One region of the Bacillus shivajii genome, then DNA from elsewhere that is predicted to be linked to it. Evidence: riboswitches for the same ligand, from Rfam matches in the RefSeq annotation. Region 1 holds a riboswitch; each other region holds the start of a gene.
What was found. A riboswitch is a leader RNA that binds a small molecule or an ion and turns the genes downstream of it on or off. The one in region 1 is predicted to bind S-adenosylmethionine.
Positions count from the first base shown of each region.

Region 1 (8,061 bases):
GCACCCAGCTTCAGCGATGGTTATTTATCAATTGTTCGGAAAACGAATGTTGTCGAACTTGCAAGGAGAAGACCAGCTTCCAACACCAACTGTCACTCGTGGTGTTGTTTCGCAAAATATCCCATCAGCACCAGGAAGAACGGATTATATACGTGTAAAACTAACAAAGCAAGATGATGGGCGATTTGAAGCAGTTCCCGTCTTAGGAAAATCAGGTCTTGTAAAAACGCTCGTTGATAGTGATGGCCTTTTAGAAATTGAAGAGAAAAAAGAAGGCGTTAGAAAAGGTGAAGACGTTCCAATTCATCTTTTTACTTAAAGAAAGTGTGGAGTAGGTAAGGGAGATATAAATAGAGATAGATAGAAATAGAGATAGATATCTGAACATGAGAAATTGTGGGCGTACGTGGAATGATCGCACACAAGTCGAGATAATCGCACGTGAGAAGGAATGATCACACGCAAGACAGGATGATCACACGCAAGACAGGATGATCACACGCAAGACAGGATGATCACACGCAAGACAGAATGATCACACACGAGAAAAATGAACGCACTGGAGAATGAGAAACTGAATGGGAGGAGCAGTTGAGCAAATGGGATATGAAAGGACGATTTATTTAGAAGACAAACCAAGAAAAGTTGCACAACAAGAATGTCTACATCTTGCTGAATTCAAAAGGAAAACGGAAACAATTTCAGTGACAGAAGCGGGAGGAAGAGTGACAGCAAAGCCTATCTATGCCCATATGTCGAACCCGCACTTTCATGCATCTGCAATGGATGGCATTGCCGTATTAGCTGAAAAAACAGAAGACGCCCATGAATCGAATCCTATTCATTTAAAAGAAGGTACAGACTTTGTCTATGTTGATACAGGAAATGTAATTCCACATGGATATAATGCGGTTATTATGATAGAAGATGTCAATGAGGTTGAACCAGGAATATTAGAAATTGTTGCACCAGCGACTCCTTGGCAACGCATTCGCCCGATCGGTGAAGATATCACATACGGAGAAATGCTGCTTCCACAAGGTCATACGATTCGACCGGTCGATATTGGTGCTCTTCTAGCTTCTGGTCAAACAACGGTTTCTGTTGTGAAAAAACCCGTTGTCCATATCCTTCCTTCAGGAAATGAGCTCGTTTCTCCAGGTGAACCTATAAAACCAGGAAACATTATTGAGTTTAACGGTTCCATTTTTTCCGAATTCGTAAAAGAATGGGGCGGCGAACCTCAGCTTCAACCCATTGTTCAAGATAACCCTGAAGATATACGAAAAGCGCTAATTAAAAGTACAGAAGAAGCGGATATCGTGGTCATTAATGCTGGATCTTCAGCCGGATCAAAAGATTATACCGTTCACATTATGAGAGAACTAGGTGAAGTCATCACTCATGGAATTGCAACAAGGCCAGGAAAACCTATGAGTGTAGGGAAGATAAATGGAACGATTGTTGTCGGGGTACCAGGCTATCCAGTAAGTGCGTGCTTGACGTTAGAATGGTTCGTTCAGCCATTAGTGTGCGATTATTTACAAACGCCTATCAAAAAACGAGAAACGATTAAAGTAAAAGCTGGCCGACGCATTGTATCAAATATGGGTTCGGAAGATTTTGTTCGTGTTCATATCGGTAAAGTGGACGGAGAATATGTTGCCAACCCATTAACGAGGTCAGCAAGTGTAACGATGTCATTAGTAAAAGCGGATGGTTTATTAGTTATTCCAGCAGAGCACTTAGGAGTCGAACAAGGTGAGGAAGTTGAAGTTGAATTGTATAAGTCATTGCCTGAAATTGATTCAGCTACCTTGTTTTCCGGAAGTCATGACCTCTGTATCGATGTACTCTCATCAATGCTTAAAGAACAGGATGCGACAGCACAAATTACTGCAAGCCACACAGGAAGTATGGCAGGATTGATGGCGATTAAACGGAAAGAAGCACATATGGCTGGCGTACATTTGTTAGACCCTGAAACAGGTGTTTATAATATATCGTATTTAGAGAGGTTCCTTCACGGTGAAGATGTCGTCTTGCTTCCGTTTTTAAAAAGAGAGCAAGGGTTAATCGTTCCGAAAGGTAATCCACTAAACATTCAAGGCGTTCGTTGTTTGGCTGAAAAAAATTCAGTGTATGTAAACAGACAACGTGGTGCTGGAACTCGTATACTTTTTGATCATTTATTAAATGATCAAGGGATTGAACCTGACGAAATTACAGGCTATGATCGTGAAATGTTTACACATTTAAGTGTTGCAGCTGAAGTAAGAATGAGTGAAAGAAATGTCGGAATGGGCATCTATTCAGCGTCCAAAGCGATGGATCTTGACTTCATTCCTATTGGAGACGAGTCATATGATTTAGTGATGCGTACGTCTTTCTTAGAAAGTGAGCAAGGCCAAAACTTACTAAATGTCATAAAAAGTGAAGTGTTTAAACAAAATGTAGAACGTTTAGGCGGATATAAAGTCCAAGAAAATATTGAACCGTATTACTTAGCAAAAGTTTAAAAAATAGACATTGTTTTTTGTCAAAAACTCGTGTAATTTAAACGTAGGAGGTGCGTTATTTATGCTTTCAAACATCGGAATTCCAGGCTTAGTTTTAATTCTCGTCATCGCACTAATTATTTTTGGACCGAAAAAGCTACCTGAAATGGGAAGAGCTGTCGGGCAGACGTTAAAAGAATTTAAGAAATCAACAAAAGAATTAACAAATGAAGTTACAGAACCAATTGACGATATAAAAAATGAAGCAAAAAAAGTGACAGAAGATAAATAATAAGAGTAAACGTCTGGTAAAGGGGAACCCCTTAATCAGGCGTTTTTCTATTGTGTGAATGATCACCACTTCATATGGTGCCAGGCACCTGGGAAAAGAATGGGATTTGATGGTAGGGCACGTATTTTATACATTGTTATACAAGGTTGGGCAAGGGGATCAGTTACAGGATTCGTGACTGTTTGTGTTTTCAACGACGTGTGGTTGTCTGACCTTGCTTTTCCTTGATATTATGGGATATTGCTTGAGTTTTGAATCCTGCAAAAATGAGTCTGATTCACGTGACCCGGACTCAATGTTGTAGGACTCAATCCATGAATAAACAGGTGTAATAATGAATATGAAATCTCGTTAAGTGTATAAAAATACAAATATAATCCTAAATTAAAATCATCCATCATATTTTACTTTCAAACATCGTACAATAAAAAAACATCACTAAATATTTTGACACTTTTTATGATAAGTGTTATGATCTTCATCAACTTCATATTTTTACAAATGTCAAAGAAATTCTTTATCAAGAGAGGCGGAGGGACTGGCCCGACGAAGCCCGGCAACCAGCATGGTATCAATACGATTCAACCATATCATGCAAGGTGCTAATTCCTGCAAAGCAAATTAGCTTTGGGAGATGAGAATGATCCATTTTGTTTTGACAAAATGGCCGCTCAAACATTCATTCACTGATCCCTTTGCTATAACACTTAGCAAAGGGATTTATGTTACATTTTCCATTTTTGCTAAAAAATCTAATAAAAGTTGTTGACGGTAATGCATTAAAGTGTTAATCTTTTAACAAGTTAATCAATAAAAATAATTCAAAAAAATAAAAATATAATTCTCTTATCAAGAGAGGTGGAGGGACTGGCCCGATGAAGCCCGGCAACCAGCATAAATGTGATGTATTATTTACATCCCATATGCAAGGTGCCAATTCCAACAAAGCAGTTGCTTTGAAAGATGAGAGAGGGATCTTTGTCATACATAAGTCTCTCTGTCTCTTTCAGGCAGAGGGACTTTTTTAGTGAAAAAATGATGAATGATGATTAGGAGGTGACAAGGTGAAAGTCAAGCAAAAAACCAACATAACAACTGGTACCGTTACGCTTCCAAAAATCAAGCTCGATTCTGGAGTTGAACTTATAAATGTCACCTTAGCATATGAACGGGCAGGACCTCCAAATGGTGAAACGATTCTTGTCTGTCATGCACTTACTGGAAATCAACATACAGTAGGGACTGAAGATCAGCCAGGTTGGTGGCGAGGATTAATTAATGATCAAAGCTTTATTGATATTCAAACATATGAAGTGATAACGTTTAATGTTTTAGGAGGGTGCAACGGATCGACGGGTCCAACTTCAACAAATCCTTTAACGAGGGAAACTTACAAAGGTGATTTTCCATTTATTACTATACGAGATATTGTTCGAGCTCAACAATTGGCATTACAACAATTAAACATTAACAAATTAAAAGCTGTGATCGGTGGCTCTTTAGGAGGAATGCAAGCACTTGAATGGGCAGTCATGTACCCGGACTTGATTGATCAAGTGATCGTATTAGCTGCCACGCCATCGTTAAGTGATTACGGCATAAGCTATAATGCAATCGCAAGAAAAGCAATTATCGATGACCCAAATTGGAACGGTGGGAACTACACGGATCAAGCCTTTCCGGAAAATGGATTTGCAACCGCTCGAATGATCGGGATGATTACGTATCGATCGGACGGTCTTTTTAACCAAAGATTTCATCGGGACCAAAGAGACGCTTGGGGAAAACGTCACGATGAAATTGCTTATCAAGTAGAGTCTTATCTCCTATATCAAGGAGAAAAATTCACAAAACGTTTTGATCCAAACAGCTACTTGTATTTACTAAAAGCTATGGATCACCACGACTTAGAATATCGAAGAGGGCCACTTACTGAAGTGCTCAGTCGCTTTAAAAAAAATGTTCAGTTAATTGCATTTCAAGGAGATTTACTTTATCCTCCTGATGAAATGAAAAGACTTGCTAATGTGTGGGAAAAAGCTGGTGCTAACGTTCAGTTTCAGGGCATTCAAACGGCCTTTGGTCATGACGGGTTTTTAACCGAATTTGAAAAATGGGGTGAGACCATTCAAAAAACATTACAAAAATAAATAATGAACACAACTCTTATAAAGAGTGGCAGAGGGACTGGCCCGATGAAGCCCGGCAACCACAAAGGACCTTACTTTGGAAGGTGCCAAATCCTGCAAAATGACAGCGTTCATTTTGAGAGATAAGAGAAAGGACACGAGATCACGTCAACCTTTCTCTTATCGCGAAAGGTTTTTATTTTTGGCTCTTTTCGTAAACTTTGTTGCTATTTTTAAAAAGATTGGTTGAGTGAAAGGCGGCGATTCCAGCGCCGAGCGTAGCATTATAAATAAGCTGCGAGTTGTCTCGACGGACAAAGCTGCATAGCGTTGCTCGCAGAGGAAGAGACAGGAAACATATTGGCTGAAGCGTTGCCCACGGCAAAGAAGACACTGTGAATTCGAAAGAAGTGAAGAATGAACAGATGTCGCACTTGTGCCTAGAGGTGCAAAGAAGACACTGTGAATTCGAACGAAGGGAAGAATAAACAGATGTCGCACTTGTGCTCTGGAGTGAAAGCGCCCGTCTGTAACGTAAACCAAGCCTGAAAGATTTCTCAAAAACAACAATCTATGCGAAAAGAGCCTTATTTTTAGATAGCTTGTAAAGAGAACGAAGTGAATTTAAAAGGACAATCGCATTTCTACCCATGATTAAACTTATTTCAGGATAGAATCTTTAAAAAATTAGGAGGAATGACAAATGAGTAACAATCAAAACTTTGAAACTTATAACTTAGAAACAGTGGCTTTACACGGAGGGCAGGCACCAGATCCAACGACAGGTTCACGAGCTGTCCCGATTTATCAAACGAGTTCATACGTTTTCCATGATACGGATCATGCAGAAAGTCTTTTTTCACTTGATGAGCCTGGTAACATTTATAGCCGTATTGGAAATCCGACTGTCGACGTTTTTGAAAAACGAATTGCCCTATTAGAAGAAGGAGTCGCATCTGTTGCAACAGCGTCAGGAATGGCCGGCATTGCACTATCCATTTTTAACATTGCAAGTGCTGGCGATGAAATTGTTGCAGCAACAAACCTTTATGGTGGTACGTACAATTTGTTTTCGATCACTTTACCACGATACGGAATTAACGTTCGTTTTGTAGATCCAACAGACCCACAAAACTTTAAAGATGCGATTAATGACAAAACGAAAGCTGTTTTTGCTGAAACGATTGGAAACCCGAGTCTCCACGTTTTAGACATTGAAGGAGTCGCTGATGTTGCGCATGAAGCAGGAATTCCACTCATTATTGATAACACGTTTGCAACACCTTATGTGTGTAAGCCGATCGCTCTAGGAGCAGACATCGTCATTCACTCCGCAACAAAATGGATTGGTGGTCATGGAACATCGATTGGTGGAGTGGTTGTTGATGGTGGACGATTTAACTGGCAGTCAGAAAAGTTTCCGCAATTTACAGAGCCAGATCAAAGCTACAATGGCGTTGTTTACGCAAAAGATTTCGGAACATTAGCATTTGCCACAAAATTTAGAGTTCAGTTACTCCGTGACTTTGGGGCTTGCTTAAGTCCATTTAACGCTTTTCAGCTATTACAAGGATTAGAAACACTTCACCTTAGAGTAGAGCGACACAATGAAAATGCGTTAAAACTTGCGAAGTATTTAGAAGATCATCCTGCAGTAGAATGGGTTGCTTACCCAGGTTTAGAATCTCACCCGTCGCATGAATTAGCGACTGAAGTATTACAGCACGGTTATGGATCAATCGTTAACTTTGGTATTAAAGGCGGCCGTGAAGCAGGAAGAACACTTATTGACAACATTTCACTTTGGTCACATTTAGCAAATGTCGGGGATGCGAAGAGTTTAATCATTCATCCAGCAACGACGACACACCAGCAATTATCTGCTGAGGACCTTGTGACAACAGGGGTAACAGAAGACCTTGTCCGTCTATCTGTTGGAATCGAAAACGTGGAAGATTTATATAAAGACTTAGATCAAGCTTTGCAAAAAGCGACCGGTCAAGGAAACGCAAACAATAAAGTAATTAACGATGAAGGGGTTATTAAGTGGGCACTCGGCACACCTAATCTGACAGAAACAAAAAATGGCGAAGAAGTGCAGCGTCAAAAAACGTTAGCGATCGTCGGACTTAGTTCCAACCCAGCGCGTCCAAGTCACCGTCTTGCTCGTAAAATGCAAAGACTTGGCTATAAAGTGATACCAGTAAACCCTCGCGAAACTGAAGTGTTAGGAGAAAAAGCGTATCCAGATCTAAAAAGTATTGAAGGTCCAATTGATATTGCACAAATTTTTAGAAGTCCTGATGCAGCAGTGGAACTTGCAAAAGAAGCCGCTGTCGTTCAGCCGAAAATCTTTTGGTTACAAGAAGGAGTTGTTTCAGAAAAGGCAGCTGTTATAGCAAAAGAATCAGGAATTGATGTTGTGCATAACCGCTGCACATATAAAGAGGCCCAACGATTAAGAGGGACGATTTCCACATTTGCATGTGAAATATAAGAATTTAACGTAGAGGAGAGATGAAGATGATAACACGAAAGCATATATTATTCCTTTTCATTACTGTTTTCACTTTACTGATCACCGCAGCATGTAGCTCCTCTACGTCAGGAGCAGACGAAGGATTACCAAGTGAAATCACGTTAGATTATGCCTATTATTCACCGACTAGTTTAGTAGTGAAAGAGTTTGGTTGGTTAGAAGAAGAATTTGCAGAAGAGGGCGTAGAAATTGAATTTGTTTTAAGTCAAGGGAGCAATCGAGCACTTGAATTTTTAAACAGTAATAGCATTGATTTTGGCTCAACAGCTGGAGCGGCAGCCCTTATGGCTAAAGGAAACAATGCAGCGATAAAAAATGTTTATATTTACTCTCAGCCAGAGTGGACGGCACTAGTGACATCGCCTGAGTCAAACATTCAATCGATCGAAGATTTAGCAGGAAAAACAGTTGCTGCAACGCTTGGAACTGACCCTTACATTTTCTTAGTTCGCGCGTTAAATGAGCACGGTTTAACAGTAGATGATGTGGAAGTTATCAACTTACAACATAGTGATGGGGCGAATGCTTTAGCAACAGGTCAAGTCGAAGCATGGGCAGGTCTTGACCCTCACATGGCTCGTCAAGAATTAGAAACAGGTGCTG
Region 1 is NZ_CP084703.1:3,356,167-3,364,227, reverse strand. It holds gene LGQ02_RS16300 (molybdopterin molybdotransferase MoeA) at 1-319, shown strand, start outside; gene LGQ02_RS16295 (molybdopterin biosynthesis protein) at 579-2,519, shown strand; gene LGQ02_RS16290 (twin-arginine translocase TatA/TatE family subunit) at 2,581-2,790, shown strand; SAM riboswitch class I at 3,305-3,431, shown strand; SAM riboswitch class I at 3,634-3,760, shown strand; gene metX (homoserine O-acetyltransferase MetX) at 3,855-4,940, shown strand; SAM riboswitch class I at 4,954-5,069, shown strand; gene LGQ02_RS16280 (PLP-dependent aspartate aminotransferase family protein) at 5,623-7,416, shown strand; gene LGQ02_RS16275 (aliphatic sulfonate ABC transporter substrate-binding protein) at 7,443-8,061, shown strand, end outside.

Region 2 (8,061 bases), 930 kb from region 1:
AGGTTTGTTTTCCCACCAAATTCATCGGCTAATTCGAAGTTCAAAACGATCGACTTCGCATGCCCAATATGTAAATAGCCGTTTGGTTCTGGAGGAAATCTTGTCATAATTTCATTATGTTTTCCTGATTCTAAATCTTTTTTTACAATGTGCTTTATAAAGTTAGATGATGTTTGATTGTTTTCTGTCATCATTACTCACCTTTCTGACCGGCAATTTTCTCACGTTCATAGTGAACTCATACTTGAAGTTATATCATAAATGAATACATATATCCATGCATGAGGGGATTTTTGAGTAAATCTTTCCATCCCATTATTATAACACGCTTTGCCTTTATTACGCACATTCTCCATTATAAGTAAATCTATCGTTCATCATTCATCAAAGGATCATTTTCATCATATGTTTTTTAATGGCTGTTATTTTTACGGTGGGAGGGTAAAAACAATGCGTGATGAATTATTGTTTGAACTGGAATTTTGGTTACAAGTTCTTGGTGACCACAGCAGGTTTATTTATGAATCACTATCTCCTGGTGAAAGGAATTATGTCGCTCGAGCTGAAGGATTTATTGATTCGTTTGACGAGCTTTTAGGTGAGGCGAGAAGGTTTCCAAATGAGCAAGCATTAATGACGTTATTAAGACAGGCTAATGAAGAAACAGAAAAATTACGTGAATTAAAGTTAGCGATCATCCGTGAACATTTAGAAGGTGATATTGCAATTACATTACCTCCTTCTTTTTTAAACCATATGGTAAATGAACTAGATGAAGCATTGAGGATCTTCTCTTATTTCTTAAAAGGTGAGCGGCCACCGAAGGTTCACCCACTTCACCACGACCTCATTTGGCTTTTGGACGCTGCAGGACATGCGGCAGCAATTAGTAGTAATATGGATCATGTCGAATACGATATTCGTGAAAAAAGTGATTACTTTAAAGAGGAATGGGAGGAATTTTATATTAAAGCGGTCGAGATGGCTGGGTTCCTCCGAGCAAATGTTTCTCAATTTCCCGCTCTAAAGAGATTCCATCGCGATATTGAACTAGAGATGGAAGTTTTCAAAGCTTTTTTAAGAGAGTTAGAGGAAATGCAGCTAACGAAAGAATCTCTCGGTGTTCTATCACCACTAATGGCTGACCATATGGCAAGAGAAGAGTGCTATTACTTAATGAAGTTAGCTGAAACGACAGAGGTCGTGCAAATGCCTGATTGCGATCCAACGAAACCTCGAACAGAAGACTAAGCATCTCCTTAGTGAAGAAATGCTAGGCCACTCCTACTTTAGAAATGAAAACGTAGCGGTGTGTGCCTAGCATTTTATGCATAAGAAGCTATTTGCGTAGATGCTCATTATATTCATGTTCTAAGTCTTCAAGCGGCACTTCATACAGTTGTACATCTCCAATTTTGTAGATCCCTAATGCTAGTAGCTCTTCAATCATCTGTTCTTTTTGTTGCGATTTTTCGGTCATCGTGTATGTCTCCTCCCTTAGTCTTCGTACTCCTAAAGGGGCAAAAAACCCCCTTCTAAAAAGAAGAGGGCGAATCTTGATAACGTTCAAAAACATCGTGTTACTTTGAACAACGTTTCAATACCTCTTCTCATTTTTCGGCGAATATTGCCGCAGGAATTAGCACGGTGTTCTCCTAAATGAAAAATCCGTTGCCGAGGCTTCGATGGGCCAGTCCCTCCACCTCTCTACATAAGAAGTTCTCTGTTTGTTACATTTGGTATAATATACCATACATCAATCTTATGATCATGTCAATCAGTCGAATGATACACGATCTGGGTGCGTATAAACATTAAAACGCCCCCCGCGAATAAATCCCACTGTTGTAATTCCTAAGTCTTTTGCTAAATCTATGGCTAAAGTCGTCGGAGCCGATTTTGATAGCATGATTCCAACTCCCATCTTTGAAACTTTCAACAGCACTTCTGATGAAATTCTTCCGCTAAAAACAATCACCTTATCCTTTAGTGGGACTTTATTTTTTAGACAGTAGCCATACACTTTATCAAGGGCATTATGACGCCCGATATCTGAACGGTTTACAATCAATTCGGCGGTTGTGCATAACGCCGTATTATGCAAACCTCCCGTTTGTTGAAAATTAATTGCGTTTTCTTGCATTTCTTCCATTAAGTTAATGATTTGTTCAGCATGAATATCATGCTTTGTCATCACCGTCTTTGCCGTCCGTACGTCGTTTTGGAAGTAAAACTTTCTGCTTTTTCCACAACATGACCCGATATATCGCTTCGTTGCATACGAATCAATCGGTACATCTTCTTTTTTTAACTGCACATAAACATACCCTTTTTCTTTTAGTATTGATAAAGAATCAATATCTGAAGGTGTGAGGATCACACCTTCTGAGGCTAAAATACCAATCGTCATTTCTTCGATGTGAGTTGGGGTACACATCATCGTTCCAAATTCAATACCGTTTACAAGGATCGTTATTGGTACTTCAAGCGCAATGGTATCATTTATTTCTGAAACTGCCCCATTATTATATGCAATGATCGGCTGATCCTTCATCACGTCATGATTCATAGCGTACTCCTTTTAACTGATTTCTGTTTCGAGTTCTTCAATTCTTCGTTCAACATATTTCGTATCTTTATGGGCATGGTACGTTTCCGCTTTTTCAACAATGACAGCCGTATTATATTCAGGGATACCGGCAAATTGTTCGTAAACCCCTTTTGGAATCAGAACATTCCCTTCTGGCCAGTAAACAGAGATGTTTCCTTGTTTTGTGCGGTCGTATTTTGCTCGACCGTGAAACGTTCCATATTTATTGTATACGACGATAGCTTCTCCTTCGTTAATCCCAAGGCCTTTTGCATCACTTTGATTGATTAGCACATCGAAACGATCGGCATTGTTATTTGGATCTCTATCACTGTAAATCATCGAGTTAAACTGCTTGCCACGTCTCGTTGTCACATAGAAATGACCCTCTGGTTTACGCAGTTCTGGAAGCTCAATCGGGAGCAATTGGCCTTTCCCGTCTTCTGTTGGACATTCCCCACCTTCACATAACCAAGCGCCTCCCCATTGGAAGACATCTCCTTTATTCTTTAAATGCTGAACCCCGTCGTATTTCGGATGTGCAATTGCTATTTCATCACGAATTTCTTGCGCTGTCTTGTAATCTATGACACTACTTCCCTCTGGTTTAACACGTTTAGCCAGATCGACGTAAATCTCCCATTCAGGCCTTGCTTCACCGATCCGTGGTCCTTTAATTTCTGGTGAAAAATAAACCATTCTTTCCGTCGATGTTGACGTTCCTCCACCAGGTTGTTCGTAACGTGTCATTGCAGGAAGAACAATGACTTCTTCTTTTGCATCCACAAGTGTCGACGTATTTAAAATAATGTCTTGATGAACACGAATGTCGACATTCTCAAGGCAGCCTTTAATGAAGTCAGGGTTTGGCATTGTTTCCAAGAAGTTTCCTCCGGATGTATAAAACACTTTAAGTTTTCGCTCATGATCTTCCGGAAGTACCGCATTTTCTAAAGACACACCAACGATGTCACCTTGCCAGTCAGGTATATCGAAGTTCCAAACCTTCTCTACACGCTCTTTGTTTCTCGGCTCAAAATCACCGCCAGGTAGAACAAATGGATCTGCCCCCATTTCTCCAGAACCTTGTACGCCTGAGTGACCGCGAATTGGCATGACACCACAGTACTTGCGACCAAGAAATCCACGAAGCATGGCTAGGTTGGCAACTTGAGAAATGTTATCTGTTCCAAACCTGTGTTGGGTTAACCCCATTGACCAGACGAAAACACCACTTTTCGACTTGGCGAGAAGCTTTGCGAATTCTAGCATTCTTTCTTTTGAAAGCCCGGATGATTTCTCAAGTGTTTCCCAATCTTGTTTTCTTACATGTTCTTTTAACTCTTGATAGCCTTTCGTATGCTCATTTACAAATTGATGGTCAATGGCGGATCCACGTTCTTGTTTTTCCATGTCAAACCAATGTTTGATAACGCCGTTCATAAAGGCAATGTCGCCACCTATATTCACTTGGTAGACGTCATCTGCCATTTTTGTACCGAACAACGCACTTTCTGGTACAGATGGAATCCAATATTTATCCATCGATGGCTCATGATAAGGATTAATAACGATAATTTTTGTCCCTTTTCGCTTGGCAGCATACATATACTTGGTGGAAACTGGTTGGTTGTTTGCTGCTACTGATCCCCAGAAAACAAGGACATCTGTGCCAATCCAGTCTTGGTAATTACAACTTGATGCACCGATTCCAAGCGATCGCTTTAAAGCTGTTTTACTTGGTGAGTGACAAATGCGTGAAGCATTATCAATATTGTTTGTTCCAAGAAAGCGCGCAACTTTCCCAGCAACATAGTAAGATTCATTCGTAATTCCTCTTGCTGTTAAAAAGAAGGCAAGTTGTTTTGGATCAATCGCTTTCACTTTACTTGCGACACGATCTAAAGCATCGTCCCATGAAATTCTCGTAAACTTCTTTTCGCCAGGCTTTCTTGATAGTGGATAAGGGATGCGTCCTAATTCTCGAAGCTCTGAACTGTTTAGCTTACGTAGTTCATCAATATCTTGATGAAGAATTTCCTCTTTTATCTCTGGCATCGTATTTAACCTGAGCACATTAAGCCTTGTCGTACAGATGTGAGGACCAGCTAACGTTTGGTCTTTTAAACCAGCTACGCCTAATGCACAGCCGTCACATACACCTTGCGTTAATATTCTTGTGGCATATGGAAGGTTATCTTTATTTTCCCAAACGACTTTTGCCGTATCTCTTATATGTTTCGGCTTCACTTTTCCAAGCCCAAAAGGAACCCAACTTGCCCAATGCTTCGGCTCTGGTTTTTTCGGAAGTTTCATTGGTCCTTGGTGCTCTGATTTCCCCATTACATATTCCTCCTCTAACCTTCTAAAAAATAAAGCGCTTTCATTTTTCGCTAATATTATAGATAAGCACTGTGTAAATGTTAGTTTCATTATAACATCTATTTCAAAAGATGCGTGTTTGAAAGCTTGAATTGTGCGGCTGACATCTTTCAAAAAGGGGGAGTTTTGATGCGAAAAAAACCGGTCCCACATTTGGAACCGGTCTTCTTACGTTTATTTTTGCGACAATGTTTCTCCAACAGGTGAGTTTTGCTTGTAGACAGATTTGGAAACAAGCGTTTGAAAGATTAAAAATAGGCCACCGACACTCCAATATAATGGAAGCGCTGCAGGAACACTAAAGGAAAACACCCCCATAATGATTGGCGTAATATAGCCGAACGCAGCCAATTGTTTTTGTTGTTGCGGGTCCATACCTATTTGCGATATTTTAAACTGGACTAGATACACGAGAGCTGCAATAAATGGTAACACACTGTCTGTTTCTCCTAAGCTAAACCAAAGAAATGAATGTTCAGCAATTTCCGGTGTTCTCATGATGGCGTAATAGAAGCCAATGAGAATCGGAAATTGGATCATCATTGGTAAGCACCCCATCGAAGTTAGCGGATTGAAATTGTGCTTTTGGTATAGCTCCATCATTTCCTTTTGCATCTTTTGCTGGCTTTCTCGATCTTTTTTCTCTTTATATTTCTCTTTCACCTTATTAACTTCTGGCTGAATAACACTCATCTTTTCCCTCATATGCATTTGATTTTTATATTGCTTCATCATTAGTGGCATGAGAGAAACTCGAAGCATAAGTGTCATTAAAATAATCGAAAGACCATAATTTCCATCAAACATGGAAGCAAAAAACTTCAGTAAATATGAAAAAGGGTAAATAACGTAATGGTTAAAAACGCCTGTCGTATTCGCATCAATTGGCTCAGAAGATGCTTGGCATCCGCTTAAAAATAATAGAGCCGTTGTAACAATTAACAGTCCGTATGTTTTAAAGTGTGTGAATACAGATGATTTTTCCATTGAGATCCTCCTTGTTTTAATTCGCTTTTAAACAAGAAGGGGTGAAAATCTCCATCGTCTTCTGGTGCTTCTTTTCGCTTTGTCATACAAGTAATCCACGTTTGCCTACGATTGACAACACTTAGTACAGTCGTATTTACTTGAAGCTTAGCTTTGACAATTTGCACTCTCTGCCTTGTTAACATGCGGTGCTTCAAAAAGTCAGAAACCGTGATGTATTCGGCGATTTTTAGGCCTGCGATTGTAAAAAGGATACTCATCGTAAACAATAGCGGAAGCATGTCTTGGAATATCTCAAATAACATCTGTATTCACCACCTTTCATTTGAATTTGTAGATCTATCATCGTTTATTTAAAACCGAAAGTCAAATTTTGTAATTTTTTTATTAGGTCAAAGGGAAGAAAAGGTGTATATAAGGTCCAATATTAAACTAAATAAAAAAACTGCCCTGACAAGTGTTTTGCTTGTTAGGACAGCTTTTTTTCACGAGTGTCGATTCACTATTTTGAGTTGCTTATCTTTTATTGCTTCTTATCTTCAATTTTTAACCCTTCAGGACAGTAATGCATCTTTACATTTGTAATAACCTCGGAAGCCCCTTCCTCTACCGCTACTTGTTGAACTTTTTCAAGGAGTGTGAACACATCAGCTGTCGAGCCTTCCACAACCGTTTCCATCGGTCCGACCTCATGTTTTAAACCGGAGTTTTCCACGACTTTAACGACGTTCGGTAAAATCCCATTTGTATCCATATCTTTTCCATTAGGTAACACTTGAAATCCTGCCATTACTGTTGCCATTTCTCACCCTCCATTAATACGATTTCTATTCCCGTACCTTTTTTGAAAATAAATTAAACATGCCTGACCAACAGAAACCTTTTACAAACGCTATACTTTTTGAACGCCTACTTCCATAATGTCAACCCTTTCAGCAAAAAGTTCGGGGACCTGGTCCCCGAATATTTTGTGGCATTTGGTTGAAATTAACGTTAGTGGATTTTTTTATTTTCGCTATGTGAGGAAGGAGTTTTGTTAAATGAAGAAGCGTTGGTGGGCAATTGGGGCTCTTTTAGTGGCGATTATTGCTGTTGGAGTCGCTTCCGAGCTTGAATTTGAATATGCTTACATACCAGATGGAGACAAAATATTAAATGACCAATATGGCGATTTTGACGGTTATGATTTGTGGGGAGAGCGTATCGCTATAGATGGAGATTTGGCTACTGGCCTTGCTCACTCAAACATGGAAACTCATCAACTATCACCAGAGAATGGTGCTGTCCGTCTGAATGAAGAGTTTATTCAGTTTGGGCGCGAACAGTTTTATGCTGAAACGTTTAATAATGAAGAGTATTTAACTGATATTCTCGGTGTTCTTGACGGGGGAATCACACTACCGAAAATGATGAAAGCTCTTGTTAAACTTCGCGGTGAAGGGACGAACAACTTACAAGTAGAACTTGCAAAAGATGTGACGATTGGCGATAAAACGTATAAAAAAGGGGAGTTAATCGATACCGGTTTAGATGTACCGAAGGGCGCTTTTGCTCCGCTTGGTATGCCTGTGAGTTACTCTAAGGGGCGAATTCGCGTCGGTGCTAGCTGTGCATCATGCCATGCAACCGTTGATAGAGATACTGGAATGGTTGTTGAAGGTGCACCAAATAACAATTTTGATGCCGGAATGCTCCTAGCTTTAGCACCTAACTCAACAGCTTTTTTTCCAAATACAGAAGTTGAAATTTTAGAGGCGTATATAAATGACCAAAATCGTACGGTTAAAACAGAAGGAGATAGCAAAGGAGTGCTGCCAGATCCAGAAAAAATTGAAGCAGCTGTCGATCAAACATTAGCGAGTTGGCCAAAAGGAAGTTTTGATTCGACGATTGATTTAGAAAGCAACCCTGCACAAATTCCTGACTCTTTTACGCTTGGAGATCATCCATATGGTTGGAATGGATTTGCATCAATTGGACCATTTAATGGATTGAGCTCTTTAAATAACAACGTTCATGCACAAAATTCCGATTTACTCGCCCAGTTTGAACAAAGTAACGAACTGTTTGATATTGATAAAGAAGTGTATATCGGTACGATT
Region 2 is NZ_CP084703.1:4,284,590-4,292,650, forward strand. It holds gene LGQ02_RS20495 (glutamine--tRNA ligase/YqeY domain fusion protein) at 1-191, opposite strand, end outside; gene LGQ02_RS20500 (DUF2935 domain-containing protein) at 451-1,251, shown strand; gene LGQ02_RS20505 (Fur-regulated basic protein FbpA) at 1,340-1,480, opposite strand; SAM riboswitch class I at 1,608-1,718, opposite strand; gene fdhD (formate dehydrogenase accessory sulfurtransferase FdhD) at 1,778-2,569, opposite strand; gene LGQ02_RS20515 (FdhF/YdeP family oxidoreductase) at 2,582-4,933, opposite strand; gene yidC (membrane protein insertase YidC) at 5,147-5,959, opposite strand; gene LGQ02_RS20525 (hypothetical protein) at 5,911-6,264, opposite strand; gene LGQ02_RS20530 (thiamine-binding protein) at 6,483-6,761, opposite strand; gene LGQ02_RS20535 (electron transport protein) at 7,000-8,061, shown strand, end outside.
Region 2: another riboswitch for S-adenosylmethionine. It lies ahead of LGQ02_RS20505 (Fur-regulated basic protein FbpA); the one in region 1 lies ahead of metX (homoserine O-acetyltransferase MetX).

Region 3 (8,061 bases), 240 kb from region 1:
TTTTTTCTTCGTTCTAACTTTATATCTTTACGTGTGTATTTGTCGACGATGCTCAGATACGATAGCTATTGATCGTTGATGGTCCTTCTCTCTTTCAGTTTCAACTTTCATACGATTATCAAGATTTCGGTTGTACTCCTCATACCCAATTCCGTATGATTGGTACATTGCTTTCTCCATCTCAGTCGTATAGTTCGTCTGAATCTGATGGATAATGAATCACGATCCTTTCAATTTTTTTGGATCAAAACCTTACACTGTCCACTAACTCACGCCATGTAAGTAAGGGAGATGTAAAATTTCAATCAATTTTTTCTACGTGATTAATCATAACACTTGACAGGAAATCTCCCAATGTTGATTTGTTCTCTTATGAAAGGATATATTAACTCTCATTACCATCTGACGATTTCAACCGATTCATCTATACAATATCCACTAATTACAACGTTATCCTCTGTTTTTGAAATTGCGCTTACCATATGTTTTCCAAATCACCATTTAATGTGTTTGCCCATCAAACTCTTGCAAACATTGTTCAACAAGAGTAAAACCTTGACTCATTGCTGCTCCTCCTCCAAATGCTCCGGTAACAGCTACAGCTTCTAAAATTTCATCTTGTGAGCATCCTTGTTCTAAACAGCCTTTTGTATGATAAATAATACAATATTCATCTTGAGCATTTAAACTCATCCCAAGAGCAATTAACTGTTTTTCTTTTGCTGACAATTTCCCTTCCGCAAAGCAGGATTCTGTATACTCTGCGTATTTATCTGCAACCTGCGGCATTTGCTCGCTAAACTGTGCAAAGCCTGCTTTATAATCATAAAGCGCTTGATGAATTGGTGACATTTCTTGATGTTCCATACATCCATTCCCTCCTAGGTTCATTGAAAAATTTTCACTTCTATATTATTAACTAGTGCATTTGGAATTATGTTAGAACTTAGTGAAGTTCTTATGGAGAGAATGAGGGAGAGCTTTACTATATACCAGTCGCTTGGAAAGGTAAGTTGTAAAATAAAGAAAACTCGGCGATTGCCTAGCCTACATGTGTTGGGAAAACCGTAGTTGCGCTTATACTCCACACGTAAAACCTTTTACTACGCCGAGTATCTTCTTAGCAAAAACTTTATATAGATGAATGAATTTCATAATTACGTTTTTGCGCAGTGAAACGAATGATATGATAAATATTTCATTAAATCTACGTTTTATTTTGAAGTGAACGTAACAAAAGACGGCGACTCCCGGAGTATAAGCGCAGTCTGAAGATCCACTTAGGCGAAGAGTTGTTGAGACTAAGTTAGCTGAAGACAAGCGCTCGGGAAAGCGTCCGTCTGAAGTGAAGTTCACACTCATCATTCGGAATTCCGCATCATATTTTGAGTTATGAAATTGATTCAGATTCTTAAGAAAAACCGCAATGACCGAGGGAAACCCAGGCATTGCGGCTTGATAAAGGTTGTAATTTATAGCATATGTTCTCTAAAACAAAGTGTGACTGTTGTTTTCATAAAAATATTAGAAATAGTTGAAGCTCTTTATTCACGAGTTTCGTAACTTCTTCCCCACTTTTACAAAATACCATTCAACTTAATTTTTATTCTGAAACAGGTACCACTGCATTGTCATACGTTTCGATGATATAGTCTTGTACTTCTTCAGATCGTAAAATCTCTACTAATGTGTTGATACGCTCGTCAGCTTCGTCTCCACTGCGAACAGCAATGACGTTAACATAAGGGTTATCTAAATCAGCTGTTTCTGTTGCAATCGCGTCCTCTAATGGATTTAAACCTGCATCTAACGCATAGTTAGAGTTAATTAAAATCGCATCTGCTTGATTGTTTTGGTACGCTGTCGGGAGTAATGCCGCTTCGACATTTGCTTGGAAATCAAAATCTCTTGGGTTTTCTGCAATGTCATCTAATGTTGCATTAATGCCAACACCATCTTCAAGAGTGATCAACCCTTCTTCTTCAAGCATTGATAAAATACGCCCATGGTCAGCAACAGAGTCACTCATTAAAATGCTCGCTCCATCAGGTAATTCATCTAAGCTTGTGTAGTCTTGAGAATATATACCGATTGGCTCGATATGAATTCCACCTGCATTCACAAAGTCATAGTCGTGCTCTGCAATTTGTGACTCTAAATAAGGTACGTGCTGGAAGTAGTTTGCATCAAGCTCACCTAAATCTAGTGCTTGGTTCGGCAATACATAATCATTAAAAGGGACAACCTCTAACTCAATTCCTTCTTCCTCTAATAACGGTTCTGCAAACTCTAGGATTTCCGCATGCGGCACGTTTGAAGCTCCTACTGTTAATAATGACGTCTCAACTGTTTCTCCATTATCACCTGTTGATTGTTCTGCTTCACCTGCTCCACAAGCTGCTAATAAACCTACTGATAATACCACTGCTCCAAGTTTCAACATAAATTTTTTCATTAATAATACCCCCATCTTTTTATCTTTTATCTAGTTTATTTGTTACGCGATCGCCGATAATTTGAAGAATAAAGACAATCACTAAAATAAGAATTGTTGCCATTAGTGTTACATCATGTCGACTTCTTTGGAATCCTTCCCGGAAAGCGAGATCACCGAGACCCCCAGCTCCGATAACTCCAGCCATTGCTGTATAACTGACAAGAGCAATCGCTGTTACTGTTAATCCTGAGATCAGTGCTGGCATGGATTCTGGTAATAAGACTTTATAAATAATTTGCCAGTTCGAAGCCCCCATTGCTTTTGAAGCTTCAATGACCCCTTTATCTATTTCACGAAAGGCAATTTCAACTAACCTTGCATAGAACGGTGCAGAACCGATGATTAATGCCGGTAATGCTGCAGAAGGTCCTAAAAATGTTTTTAATATCGCTATCGTAAAGGGAATGAGTAAAACAATTAAAATAATAAATGGGATGGACCTTGTCACATTGACATAGGCACCTATAATTGCATGAACCACTTTATTTTCTAATAAATTGCCTTTGCCTGTTAAAAAGAGCAGTAACCCTAAGATCACACCAATTAAAAAAGTTAATGCTAAGGCAATGACTGTCATATAAACGGTTTCTAACGTCGCATCCCACATTCTTTCCCAATTCACATTTGGAAAGAGCAAAATGTTTCCGAGTAAGAAATTAATCACCGTGGATCACCTCCACTTCTACATCTTGGTTACGTATAAAGTCTTTGACTTTATTTAACTCTTCTTGCGCCCCATCGACACTAATAAATAGTGAACCATATGGGCCGTTTTGCGTTTGACTAATTTTTCCTTGCAATATATTAACGGTGACATCATATGACCTGATGAGATCATTGATAAGTGGCTTCTTCGCATCGCCTCCAACAAAAGTAAGCTGAAGGACGGTGTGAATGCCATTTTCTGAAAATAAATGACGGATTGCCTCTTCTGTTTCTTCTGGCTCGGTCACTTGCTTAACAAATTCTTTTGTCATGTGTTCTTTCGGCTTTTTAAAAATATCAAGAACGTTTCCTTGTTCCACAATTTGACCATCTTCCATCACTGCTACGCGGTGGCAAATTTTTCGAATGACGTGCATTTCATGAGTAATAAGAACAATTGTTAAGCCTAGCTTCTCATTAATGTCAACGAGTAAATCCAAGATCGATTCTGTTGTTTTCGGGTCTAATGCAGAAGTTGCTTCATCACAGAGCAACACTTTCGGATTATTTGCGAGCGCCCTAGCAATACCAACTCGTTGTTTTTGCCCGCCACTTAATTGTGATGGATAGGATCCTCCACGTCCGCTTAAGCCAACAAGCTCGATTAATTCATTCACTCGGTTGTCACGTTCTTTTTTAGGAACGCCTTTGATCTCAAGCGGGAATGCAATGTTTTCTTTTACAGTACGTGACCATAATAAATTAAAATGTTGAAAAATCATCCCAATCTCTTGTCGTGCATTTCTTAATTCTTTTTTTGAGAGATTGTTCATGTTTTTATCGGCAACAGAGACTTCACCAGAAGTTGGTGCCTCTAACATATTTAAAAGTCGAATTAATGTACTTTTACCTGCACCACTGTATCCGATGATCCCAAAGATTTCTCCTTTTTCGATCGTCAAGTCAATATGATCTACAGCTGTTACTTTGCCGTCCCTCGTATTGAAGGTTTTCACCAATTTTGATAACGAGATCATTTGAATAAGCCTCACTTTCTATAAACCTAACTAATATATTTATTAATCTCATATGATTACTAGGTTTAAAACATCTATGATTATTTCACTGCACTTAGTCTCCGATTGATAAACTAAACTCAGCTTTTTTCTTTTCGCTTCTAGACTCTGTTGTCGTTTTCTATTTAATACTCAAATCAAGATAGAAAACAAAAAACCTTTCAGCGCAATAAGACGAGCTGAAAGGTTTCCAATATCAAGACTGAAAAACCTTTCTCTCATCTCTCAAAGCAGTTATCTGCTTTGTTGGAATTGGCACCTTCCAATTTTCATTGTGGTTGCCGGGCTTCATCGGGCCAGTCCCTCCGCCTCTCTGGATAAGAGAATTTGTTTTTAATTATTTAACTCATTAAATCAGTTAAGTAGGATATTATCATTAACCGATTTTACTGTCAACATGTTTCCTACCTTTTCGATCAGAAGTATTTGCCAAATAAAATAAAGATTCTATTAATAACAAGTCTTTTAACTTCCCTTTTACTTTCAGGTCTTCTCGTTTTTTCATAGATAGTAGGAAGTCCTCACCGTACAATAATTCTTTTAGATCATCTTCACTGCCTTCAATGATAACATGACTATCGCAATCAAGCCCACTCACAATTTTTAACAAATTGTTATCGACCATTAAATAACAGAGTTCCTGTTCATTATTGAAAGAAACAGTTAATACACGATTCATCATTAACTTTTGGAGCGCGTCTTTTTCTCGGACTCGATTTATGAATTCATTAATTACCTCTTTCAATTTATCCCCGCCTTTTTACTTATTTCCTTGTAAACTTATTCCACTTCCTCCTCTTATTTTCCTCTATCCTGCAACAGTTCTTGATAGATTTTCTGATTTCGGAAGGGGCTTTCGGAAAACAATGAAGAAATAGACGGTTCCAATGACATAGAGGGCTCCAGTAATTGAAAAAACGATCGCGTATCCTGAGTATGAGCCATATACCATGACGATCGTCGTTGAAACTGGACCCATCACAGCCCAACCGAGCTGGAAAACAGCTTGCCCGACGGAATTTGCAAGTCCTTTGATCGAATCGTCAACACTTCGCATCATAAGTGACATTTGAATTGGGTTTCCTGCGTTCATTAAAGCTTGCCGGAATAGAAAACCAAATACAGCCCAATAAATATTTTCAGTAAAAGCTGTAATTAATAAAAACGGAATCGACAATAGCTGTAAGATGACGACCGCATTGACTTCACCGACTTTTTTCACAACGGCAGGACCGATGAGAAGAGCGATAGCGGTCATCCCTTGCCCTGCTGAAATGATGATCCCAACAAGTGAATGCGAAATATCAAACCTGTCTACAAAATATAGGTTTAAATACGGGATCACAAGCCCTGAACCAAAACCAATTAAAATTTGTGCAACGGCAAATAAAAGAATGATCTTAATCCCTTGTTTATGTGTGTTAAATAATTTTTTAAAGGACCTATTCCCGTCTGATTTATCCGTAAGTTTACGATCTTCTCTAATTTTTAAAATAGGAATGAGCGCTGCAAAAAAGAAGCCTGCCCCAATTAATAACGTAAGCCGAATGCTCCACAGTGTATTAAAACCAACGATGTAATTAAAAAAGTCGCTTAATGTTCCTCCAAGTGTATTACCAATGACATTTGCCACCATGATAATCGCAAAGTTAAAACTAAACAGGTGGACTCGTTGTTTTTCTGTCGAGTTTTCTGCCAGAAGAGGAATCGAAGAAACTTGGATAAAAGCCATAAACATCCCTGTCATAAACGCTGTACCAAGTAAGAGAACTTCTAGCGATAATATCGCCCTTAAAAATAAACTAGACGCTGCAAATACTGCGCCAACGAAAATGAGTTTTTTCCTGCCAATTCTGTCACTTAATATTCCAGCCGGTAGTAGAAGGAGTGCTGTCGCCATCGATTGAAAGGCAATGACACTACCATTCATTTGATCATCATACCCTAATTCTCGAATGTAATAATTATAAATGATCATAAAAATACCCATACCGATATGTGCAAGTATGGAGCTTACTAAAAAAAGACGGACATTTTTGTTGTAACCTTTAAATTGATCAGACCAGTCACCAATAATTCTTCCCAAGGTGAGGACTCCTTCCAAATAAAAATCACCAGGTTCGAAGACCATGATGATTTAATCGTTATAAATTAATAGAGAGGCTTTTGAAAAGTATGTAGTCTAGGCAAAAATGACTGTTTAGTTGAATATTTCGACTCTCTAAATAACAATGATATACGAAGATTCAGAATTTGCAAAGAGTTTTTTCACTTTAGTTGTGGTCTATTCTCTTTCATTCACTCCCAGTACGGCTTTTATTCTTGATTCTACCGCTCCTTTAATTCCTTACATGAAATTGTAAAGTTGTTCTCCTTTAAAATGAAGCCGTTCTTCAGGCTTTATGATAATCCCAGAGTATTCATATGCTTGATAAGAAACATATAAAACAAAACTCCGTCCAGAAAAGCGACTTTGACCCCAACTATAAGAAAAACCATCTATAGATATTGAGTGGAGAAAAGATAGCCGTTGTTTCGGCATCTGATTTAGAACAGGCATAGCAACAGAGCATTTCGCTTTTAGTTAGTAAACCTAATAAAAATAAAAATTTCCTCTACGGCGAGTAAACCCCAACGTTAAAATTTTATCCTTTTTAAAAGTATAAAAAAACACGGGGGTTTCCCCGTGCATTAACACCAGCCCATGTCACAGCCTTCAACATAGGATTTAGGCTGTTGTATCTTACGTTCGCCATCTTTATTAAATTTCGTTTTATCCAACTCAAATTCCTCGCCAAACTCATACTGATAATCATGGTTTTGGCTTTCCCGCTTTGACTCGCCTTTCTTTAGATCACTTTCACATACGCATTTTTCACCGTCTTGGCTATTGTTCAATTCAACATGAGATTTAGGTTCGTGATTTGTTGCATCATTAACAAAACGTTTATCGACCGTCGGATGCTTTACATCATCACCCATTTTATGATAGACCTCGTCATTCGTGTGCTTGTTTGCCATATATCTCACCCCTCCTTCGTTATTAGGATGAGAAAAATATCGAACAACTATGCCTTGTATAATAAACCATCAAATACATTGCACAAGCCAAAATTATTAGAAAACCAATAAATATACAACAAAACCACTGAAAATTCAATACATTCAACAAAATTGTACGTACCCAGGTCTGTGAACTTTTTTGGTATTGAAAAAGCAAAGGGACAAGGTCCCTTTGCTCTTTTATTGATTAGTCTTCACTAGTCATTTCTTCGTATTGTTCAGCTGTCATGAGGTTGTCCATTTCTGAATTGTCAGATGGTTCAACAACGATCATCCATGCTTTTTCATATGGTGATTCGTTTACAAACTCAGGAGAATCTTCAAGCTCTTCATTAATTTCTACAACTTTTCCGCTAATTGGTGCGTAAAGCTCAGAGACAGTTTTTACAGACTCAACACTACCAAATGGCTCGTCTGCTTCAATATCGTCACCTACTTCTGGTAGCTCAACGAATACGATGTCACCTAGTTCTGATTGTGCAAAGTCTGTAATCCCGATACGTACTTTGCCGTCTTCCGTTTTTACCCACTCATGTTCTTCGGAATACTTAAAATCCTTTGGTAAATTCATCTTAAATCCCTCCATTATTCAATCTGAACCTTCATTGACTCTTGAACTGTTTCACGCCCAAATCTTATGTACCAGCAGTTCAGTAAAAGCCTTCTCCTTAACTATATTACATATCGATAATGATGGGCAACCATATTATATGAAAAGGCTTACTTCCATGTAGAATCAAATGTTTCTTCTTTGAAGCCGACCGTCACTTTTTCACCATC
Region 3 is NZ_CP084703.1:3,595,231-3,603,291, forward strand. It holds gene LGQ02_RS17385 (YuzK family famiily protein) at 28-168, opposite strand; gene LGQ02_RS17390 (carboxymuconolactone decarboxylase family protein) at 502-867, opposite strand; gene LGQ02_RS17395 (MetQ/NlpA family ABC transporter substrate-binding protein) at 1,604-2,455, opposite strand; gene LGQ02_RS17400 (methionine ABC transporter permease) at 2,475-3,104, opposite strand; gene LGQ02_RS17405 (methionine ABC transporter ATP-binding protein) at 3,154-4,179, opposite strand; SAM riboswitch class I at 4,434-4,542, opposite strand; gene LGQ02_RS17410 (hypothetical protein) at 4,595-4,963, opposite strand; gene LGQ02_RS17415 (MFS transporter) at 5,027-6,304, opposite strand; gene LGQ02_RS17420 (DUF2553 family protein) at 6,910-7,239, opposite strand; gene gcvH (glycine cleavage system protein GcvH) at 7,469-7,852, opposite strand; gene LGQ02_RS17430 (arsenate reductase family protein) at 8,002-8,061, opposite strand, start outside.
Region 3: another riboswitch for S-adenosylmethionine. It lies ahead of LGQ02_RS17405 (methionine ABC transporter ATP-binding protein); the one in region 1 lies ahead of metX (homoserine O-acetyltransferase MetX).

Region 4 (8,061 bases), 1.9 Mb from region 1:
ACTAATTCAATAAATCCTGCTGCCTCTAGCAAAAGAAGGGCACGCCCTTGGTTCGTCTCTTCTTGTGGAACGGCTATTTCTGCACCTTCAGGAATCTCTTCATAAGAAGTATACTTTTCTGAATACAAGCCCATTGGTGCAATTAATGTTGAACCGATTGGTACTAAATCAAGGTTATGCTCTTCAATGAAGTTATCAAAGTATGAAACTGTTTGGAATGCATTAATGTCTATTTCACCATCTGCTAAAGCCATGTTCGGACGGACATAATCAGCAAACTCCATAATCTCAAGATTGATTCCCTCTGCTTCTGCTTTTTCAGCAACAAATTCCCACATTGGAATTCCTGAACCGTTCACACCAACTGTGATCGTGTCGTCATCTCCGCCACATGCAGTTAAAAGAATCGTTAATGTAAAAATGCTCGTTAATGTTGTAAATAATTTTTTCATGTTGTTTTCTCTCCTTATTTTTTCAAATTTACTATTTATTTTGTTAAAGTTCGTTGTTGATAAAAGACACTCACTTTCACCTCAAGGCACAAGTGCGACATCCGTTCATGCTTCACTTTGCTCGCATTTACGGTGTCTACTTTGCCGTGGGCGTCGCCTCAGCCTCCTCGAACTCTCAAGCTCGTTCTATGGAGTCTTCACCTGACGCTTATCCCACAGGAGTCTCGTGTTTTATCAACAACACTCCGAAAAATAACTTTAACGGAGCCTATTTCTTAATGTCTGCGAATTGCTTGTGATAGCTTATTACCAAACATTTGAATCCCTTGCACTAAAACAATTAATATAATAACGGTAACTAACATGACATCTCCCATAAAGCGCTGGTATCCGTAGGCAATCGCTAAGTCACCAAGACCACCGCCTCCAACGGCTCCTGCCATCGCTGAAGCTCCAATAATACCAATCGTTGCAATCGTAAAGTTCAAAACAAGTGAACTTAATGCTTCTGGCACCATAAATCGAAATATAATTTGCCATGGGGTTGCCCCCATTGCCTCGGCTGCTTCAATGATTCCGGGTGATACTTCTAGTAAACTACTCTCTACGAGTCTTGCAATAAATGGTGCTGCAAAAACGACTAATGGTACGACTGCCGCTGCTGTTCCAATAGATGTACCAACGACAAACCTCGTAAATGGAATGATCGCAACCATTAATATAATAAATGGTACTGATCTAAAAATATTTACGATCGTATTTGTCACGCGGAAAAATAATGGACTTTCAAATAAGCCTCCGTCTCTTGTAACAACTAATGCAATTCCTACTGGCAAACCGATTAATGCTGCAAATAATAAGGAAAAACCGGTCATCGCCAATGTTTCAAGAGTCGCATCCCAAACGCGAACCCAAAATGTACTCCACTCAACGTTCATGATTTTCTACCTCCTTGATGATCAAGTTCTCTCCGATGTATTCAACAGCTTTCTCTATATTCTGGTCTGCTCCGTCAAACTGGACAATTAAATTCCCAAATGGTTGTTCTTGCAATTCTGTGATATGACCGTGCAGGACATTCACGTCGAGTTCAAACTTTCTTGCCACTTGAGATAAAACAGGCTTTCCAGCTAAATTTCCTTCAAATAAAATTCTGTATAGCGGCTTTCGCTGATTTTGCGGATCAAGCATATTTAAGATCGATTTCGGAATGTCATCCTGCATAACAGAATTCACAAAGTTTTTCGTCGTTCTGGCTTTTGGCTTTGAGAATACATCGAACACGCTTCCTTCTTCGATCAGCTCTCCATTTTCCATGACTGCTACTTTATTACAAACTTCACGAATCACGTTCATTTCGTGTGTAATCATTAGGACGGTAATGTTAAGCTCGCGATTCACTTTTTTTACAAGCTGTAAAATGGAATCTGTTGTTTGCGGGTCGAGTGCTGATGTTGCTTCATCACATAGTAAAACTTCAGGTGAAGTCGAAAGCGCCCTGGCAATACCTACACGCTGCTTTTGCCCACCAGATAATTGATCTGGATATTGAGATGCCTTATCAGATAACCCAACGAATTCTAATAGTTCATTTACTCGCTGTTTCACTTCTTCTTTTGGTGTTTTTGATAAATACAATGGAATGGCCACATTATTAAAAACTGTTTTCGACTCACATAAGTTAAAATGCTGGAAGACCATTCCGATCTTTTTCCTAGCATCACGCAGTGACGCAGCTGATAATTTCATCATATCCTGCTCATTGACGAGAACTCTTCCTGAAGTTGGTCGCTCTAGAAGGTTTACACACCGGACAAGCGTACTTTTTCCAGCCCCACTAAAACCAATCACACCGTAGATATCACCTTTATTCACTTGCAACGATACATCCTTTACCGCTGCAACCCCTTCTTCACCATCTCCAAAAACTTTACTGACATTATCAAATGTAATCATGCTGTCTATTAAAACCCCTTTCTATCTCGTTCACAAAATTGTACTAGACCAGGTCCATGACAATTTTTAAAACAAAAAACCCCTCTTCTTTCAAATAAGAAGAGGGGTTCACACAAAATATATGTATGTAACTCGCTCTTCTCATCTTCCAAGCTTTTATGATAGCTTGCAGGAATTGGCACAGTACTTTTACGACATTTCATACGTAAAAATCCGCTGCCGAGACTTCATTGGGCCATGTCCCTCTGTCTCTCTGGATAAGAAGATTATTATTTTTTGTTTTTTGTTGGTAATGGGTATCTTACATCTGCAAAAACAATGTGTCAATATCGACTTTTCGGAAAATAGTGATTAAAATGAATTTATCTTACATTTTGAAAACGCAATCATTACTGATTCATCAATAATATTTAGTGTTCCGAATTTTTTATAAAAAATTTTTTTTTATGGAATGCTTGTCGTTCATTGAATGCTCAAGGTCGTATCGATTTTTATACGATCCATTAACTACTTAGATTCGTGTATTCTCCCTACTTTTTAACCAATACCGAATCCCTTTGCCAGCATAAGGCTCATCTTTATATCTAGGAATCACATGCATATGAGCATGAGGAATCGACTGACCACCTACTTCTTCACAATTCCAGCCAACGTTATAACCGTCAGGATGATATTCTTCATCTAGTTTTCTTTTTACTTCGCGGAGCAAATCGTATGTTGCTTTCCATTCTGCTCCCGTTAAGTCAAAGACTGTTTGACGATGCTCTTTCGGGATAATGAGTCCTGAACCGATTAACACTTCTTGTGGCATTTGTAAAAATAAACAATACTCATTTTCGTACACAACTTTTTGCCCCGTATACTCATAAAAATGGCACAAAGAACATTGTTCCACGTTAATCCCTCCTAACCAGTATATGGGATCGGTTCATTTATCTCGATTAAGTTCCCGTCAGGGTCTCTAAAGTGAGCAACACGAATCCCCCAATCTGGTCGATCAACCGGCTCAAGATCAAGACTAACTCCATTCTTCTTCAACGAGTATGCTGATTCATCCACATTGTCTACGCGAAAGATAAGGACAATGCGATCCATTTGTTGTGCTTCTAGAGGTCGATCGCTTTTTCCAACTGCATCAGCCATCATTTTCCGACCAAAAATCGCAAGTAAATGTCCACCCGTTTGAAACTGAGCGTAATTTGTGTTTTCGTCCCCCCAATCGACTTCAAACCCTAAAGTATCTTTATAAAACTTAAAACAAGTCTCATAATCTTTTACTAATAAACGTGTATGTGTGAATTGCATTCCCTCACTCCTTTCATCAATCGATTCGACATAACGATAGATTTTCCTATATAATTTTGGAACAATATGTTTTAAAGGAGGAAAAGATGAAAGTAAAAGTATTAGCATACATTACAAGACGCAACAGAGAACAGCTTGAGCTTCTCGTGCATGACCATAAAGACATACCAGAAGCAGGAATCCAAGTACCGGGCGGGACCGTCGAAGAAGGAGAAAAAATTGAAGATGCACTCTTTCGAGAAATTGAAGAAGAGTCAGGACTAAAACGGAGTAAGTTACATCTCCAAAGAAAAGTCGGCGTCTTCTACTACACTCACCCGGAAAAACAGGAATTACACGAACGCCATGTTTTTGTTTTACACATACAAGGAGAGCATTTACAAAGCTGGGCACATCACGTAACAGGTGGCGGTGAAGACGAAGGACTAGTATTCAAATATAGGTGGGAAGCCGTTCACTCCCTTCCACAATTAGCAGGACAGCAAGGAGATTACCTTTCCTTAATTAGGAAGTATTCATGAATATGATCGAAGGTTGTTCATGAATTACTAGAAAGAACAGTTTCAGCGCTTCTCTACTAGGCAAAACATTCTATGAAATATAGGCGATTACCCACTCATGTTGTCATAAACCTACATATCGTACAACGAGGGTTTACAACAGCGATTTCTACTACCCTTCCTCAATAAAATAACAGTATGGAGGTATTTCTTTGTCTTCTTTTGATCCTGAGAAGTTAACAGTAAAGACCATTCCCCCAGCAGATTTCTATCAACCACTTTTAGGTAGAAAATACACATTGACTCATTCTGATATAACTGGAGAATTATTTTTAGATATCGGATATATTTACAATACTGAAGCGATTGATTAGAAAATGCGAGATGAAGTTATAGCATCATGGCAAATAGACAACCATTGCCGTTACTATTTAGTAGGGGTTGCTAACGTTGATGGTGGTGAGTTTAGCGAAGAGGAGGCTCAAATTCGTTATCGTATTTTCAAAAGAGAAATGGATACGGCACTTAAAGGGATGATTTTAGGTGACCTCCCGTTCTTCACTAACTATCCATCGTTACTTGATTCACCGATTTATATCATCTTTCACTCCACTTTTGAGCCGTATCGCCATACTTTCTATTATGGGACTCCAAGAATGTACTTGAACAAAAATTCTAATATACTTCGTAATCATGCTTAAGGTTCCTCATTAATATAAGGTTTCTCTTGGTAAAAATAGTTTGGTGTCATCATCACATCGTTGTATTCTTTATGAAAAATATGTGTGGCAGCTGGAGAAACTGGTGGAATAAGCCACGTCCAATCGCCGGTCAGTCTCCTATCTGCCTCTCCTTCTTTTTTCTCGAACTGACGGAATTGTTCAGCCGCAGTATGATGATCGACGATGCTTACTCCTTGCTGTTGAAACGAATGAAGAACAGCTCGATTAAGCTCTACAAGCGCTCGATCTTTCCATAGCCACGAATTCTTTCTTGTATCAAGACCAAAAACAGACGCAACTTTCGGTAGCATATTGTACCGATCTTCATCAGCTAAGTTTCTAGCGCCAATTTCTGTTCCCATATACCAACCGTTAAAAGGAGCAGCAGGGTATTCAATCCCACCAATTTCTAACATCATGTCTGAAATAATGGGTACCCCATACCATTTTACGTTCAAATCTTTAAAGGCGTTGTTTTCAGGATGATCGATTTCAACTTCGAGAATGATCTCTTTGGGAGCCTTCCTCCAATCGGGTTTACCGCCATTCATTTGGACAACATGTGGTAGAAAATCATAATTTGTTTTTTCACCTTCCCACCCTAACTGTTCACAAACTTGAGTAAACCGTGTCGACCATGAATCACCGATGACACCATCCTCTGTTTCATAGCCTGCATATCGGATAAGCTGATGGTTCCAAATTCGAACTGGGTCATGCCCTTTATTCCTCGGTGGAAAAATTGTAATTGTCGGTCGAATTTTTCCATTGTTTGTCGCGTACTTAATATGATGGTGCAATGCATCAAATACCTCATCTGCCTCCGTAACATCTCTAGCATCAATGACATGAAGGGTATCCCAAAAGAGACGTCCAATGCATTTGTTACTATTTCTCCACGCCATTTTGGCACCATGAGATAACTCATCAAACGTGTGTTGATAAGTGCCAGTCTCATCGATTTCTTCATTAATTTCTTTAAGGCGTTGTTCTTCCCTTTCTTCCATTCCTAACTCTTTATAACATTGTGTTATAAACACTTTTGCCTTCTCATACAAGCTAGTCATCATTTGTCTCCATTCGTAAATTTCTTATGTGTTCATCCCTCAATTAAGTTCTAATCAATTTCCAAACACTTCAAGGCGTCTGGCACCTGGAAATAACCTGGAATTAATTTTCTATTTATCATTAGTCTCTTCAACTGTTTTATAAAACTCAGATGGCTTATATACAATCTGATAACCAGGTTCGATTTCATAATCAACCATTTTCTTTAAAGCTAGACCTTTTTCATTGAATGCTTTCTCTCTCTCACGCCCGTTTTCACTATATGCCTCTTTCCCTAAGTCGATAAAGCTTCCGTATTCAAGCGCCCACTCCATTAACATCACTTTTACATGTTCAGGTAACGGAAACATTTCTAGGTCAAGGTTGCTTTTACAATGCATACACCAAAATGGGTCTGCTGCATAGTCTGCTTCCATTATTACTTCGTCGATTTCACAATCACAATTCTCACAGTAAACCATCATTCTTATCCCCTTTTACTAGCTTTTACTAAAAATTAATCGGATGACTTCATACCCGTCTGAATGAGCTCCATTCAACTGGCTTGTCATAGCTGGATATTTTATTGGAATTACTGCGATTATAAACATGATTACATTCAAATATCCAGTCCAAAAGAATAAAACAGATAAAAAGGAGTCACTGTCTACAAAATTAGCCATAAAAAGAAAAAAACAAGCAGCAACGAAAGAAAAGATAGGGCCAAGCAAAAAGAATAATAAAGTCGTTTGTTTTGACCACTCATCTTCTGACATCACCACAGCACAAGATCCCCCTGTCGACCATTGAAAATGAACATGACAACGACCGATCCTTATTGTTTCTTCATTTTCTGGCGTTCGTGGTCCAACAAAAATATGAACATCCTTCTTTGTCGTTAATAAAACCCCCACTGCATGACCAAACTCATGAATAAAGACAGACAAAGGAAACCCAACAAGAATAAATAAAACAACCATAAATGTCGTTTCCAAACTCATCAGCTACACCCCTTCTTTCTACATATCCTCCCCTCAAAACTTCCTAAAATATCCAGGTACCAACCACCTGGAATAAGTTGGTAAAAACCTAAAGAAAACTCGGCGATTGCCGAGCCTTTTGGCGAAGATAGAGCCGTAGTTGCACTTATACTTCAAACGTAAAAATTTTTACTACGTTGAGTACCTTCATAGCTAAAATTTTATAGATTCTTAACGTGAAAAAAAGACCAAGTTCGTTTTGAACTTGGTTAATATATATATAACAATAAGGGGAAATTGACTTAAAAACTTACCTAGGGTTAATTGGATGGATTACTTTGCTGCAAATACAGATGAGGCAATTTGATAGATGAGTCCAGATTGAATATTCAACCCGTGAGTCCCCCACCTATTTAGAACATCAATATTCGGATCGGCTCTATTAATCATCTCATCGGCATACTCTTCTAGTGGCTTATACCGATGCCATTTCTTCCATAAGTAGGGCTTTTCCCAAAGTTCCTCTTCAAACAATTCATAAATGAATTGGACCGAGCCTTTAATTTCATTGTCTTGCACCCATAACGGTCCATAAATGTGTAAGATCGGCTCACCTGCTTCATTTAATGTTGAGTGAATAAAACAGATCGGCTTTTGGAATTTCACTGCTAAACGAAAAATTGAACTCGGTGCCTTTTGGCTTTTGGACATAAATTTCACTTTAAAAGGACTTACTTCTTCATCAAAACCAACTTTATCATCTAAATAGAAAAAAACATTTTCATTTTTTGAAATTAATGATTCAACTTTTGGGTCATGAAAAACTCCGTCAGATGCTAGGTCATCAACATGGAACTTTTGTTGATATGTCACCCATTGTTCTTCGACCGTTTCTTCTGGATCTGTAATTAAATACAGATACCGATCTTTTTCTCTTAATTTTTTGCCAACTTCTAATGGAGCATAACGGTCATGCCCATAATGAAAAGAAACAAAGATCGCACCTAAATCTAACAATTGATTAAGGTTCGCTGAGTCTTTAACCTCTTTAAATCCTTCGAAAACTTCAGGATCCTTCATGTATACTTTTTGAATCTGA
Region 4 is NZ_CP084703.1:859,698-867,758, reverse strand. It holds gene LGQ02_RS04175 (MetQ/NlpA family ABC transporter substrate-binding protein) at 1-452, opposite strand, end outside; gene LGQ02_RS04170 (methionine ABC transporter permease) at 728-1,390, opposite strand; gene LGQ02_RS04165 (methionine ABC transporter ATP-binding protein) at 1,380-2,408, opposite strand; SAM riboswitch class I at 2,547-2,672, opposite strand; gene LGQ02_RS04160 (HIT family protein) at 2,920-3,303, opposite strand; gene LGQ02_RS04155 (VOC family protein) at 3,315-3,713, opposite strand; gene LGQ02_RS04150 (NUDIX hydrolase) at 3,800-4,234, shown strand; partial or broken gene LGQ02_RS04145 (staygreen family protein) at 4,426-4,914, shown strand; gene LGQ02_RS04140 (nitric oxide synthase oxygenase) at 4,911-6,002, opposite strand; gene LGQ02_RS04135 (hypothetical protein) at 6,114-6,467, opposite strand; gene LGQ02_RS04130 (hypothetical protein) at 6,483-6,983, opposite strand; gene LGQ02_RS04125 (hypothetical protein) at 7,296-8,061, opposite strand, start outside.
Region 4: another riboswitch for S-adenosylmethionine. It lies ahead of LGQ02_RS04165 (methionine ABC transporter ATP-binding protein); the one in region 1 lies ahead of metX (homoserine O-acetyltransferase MetX).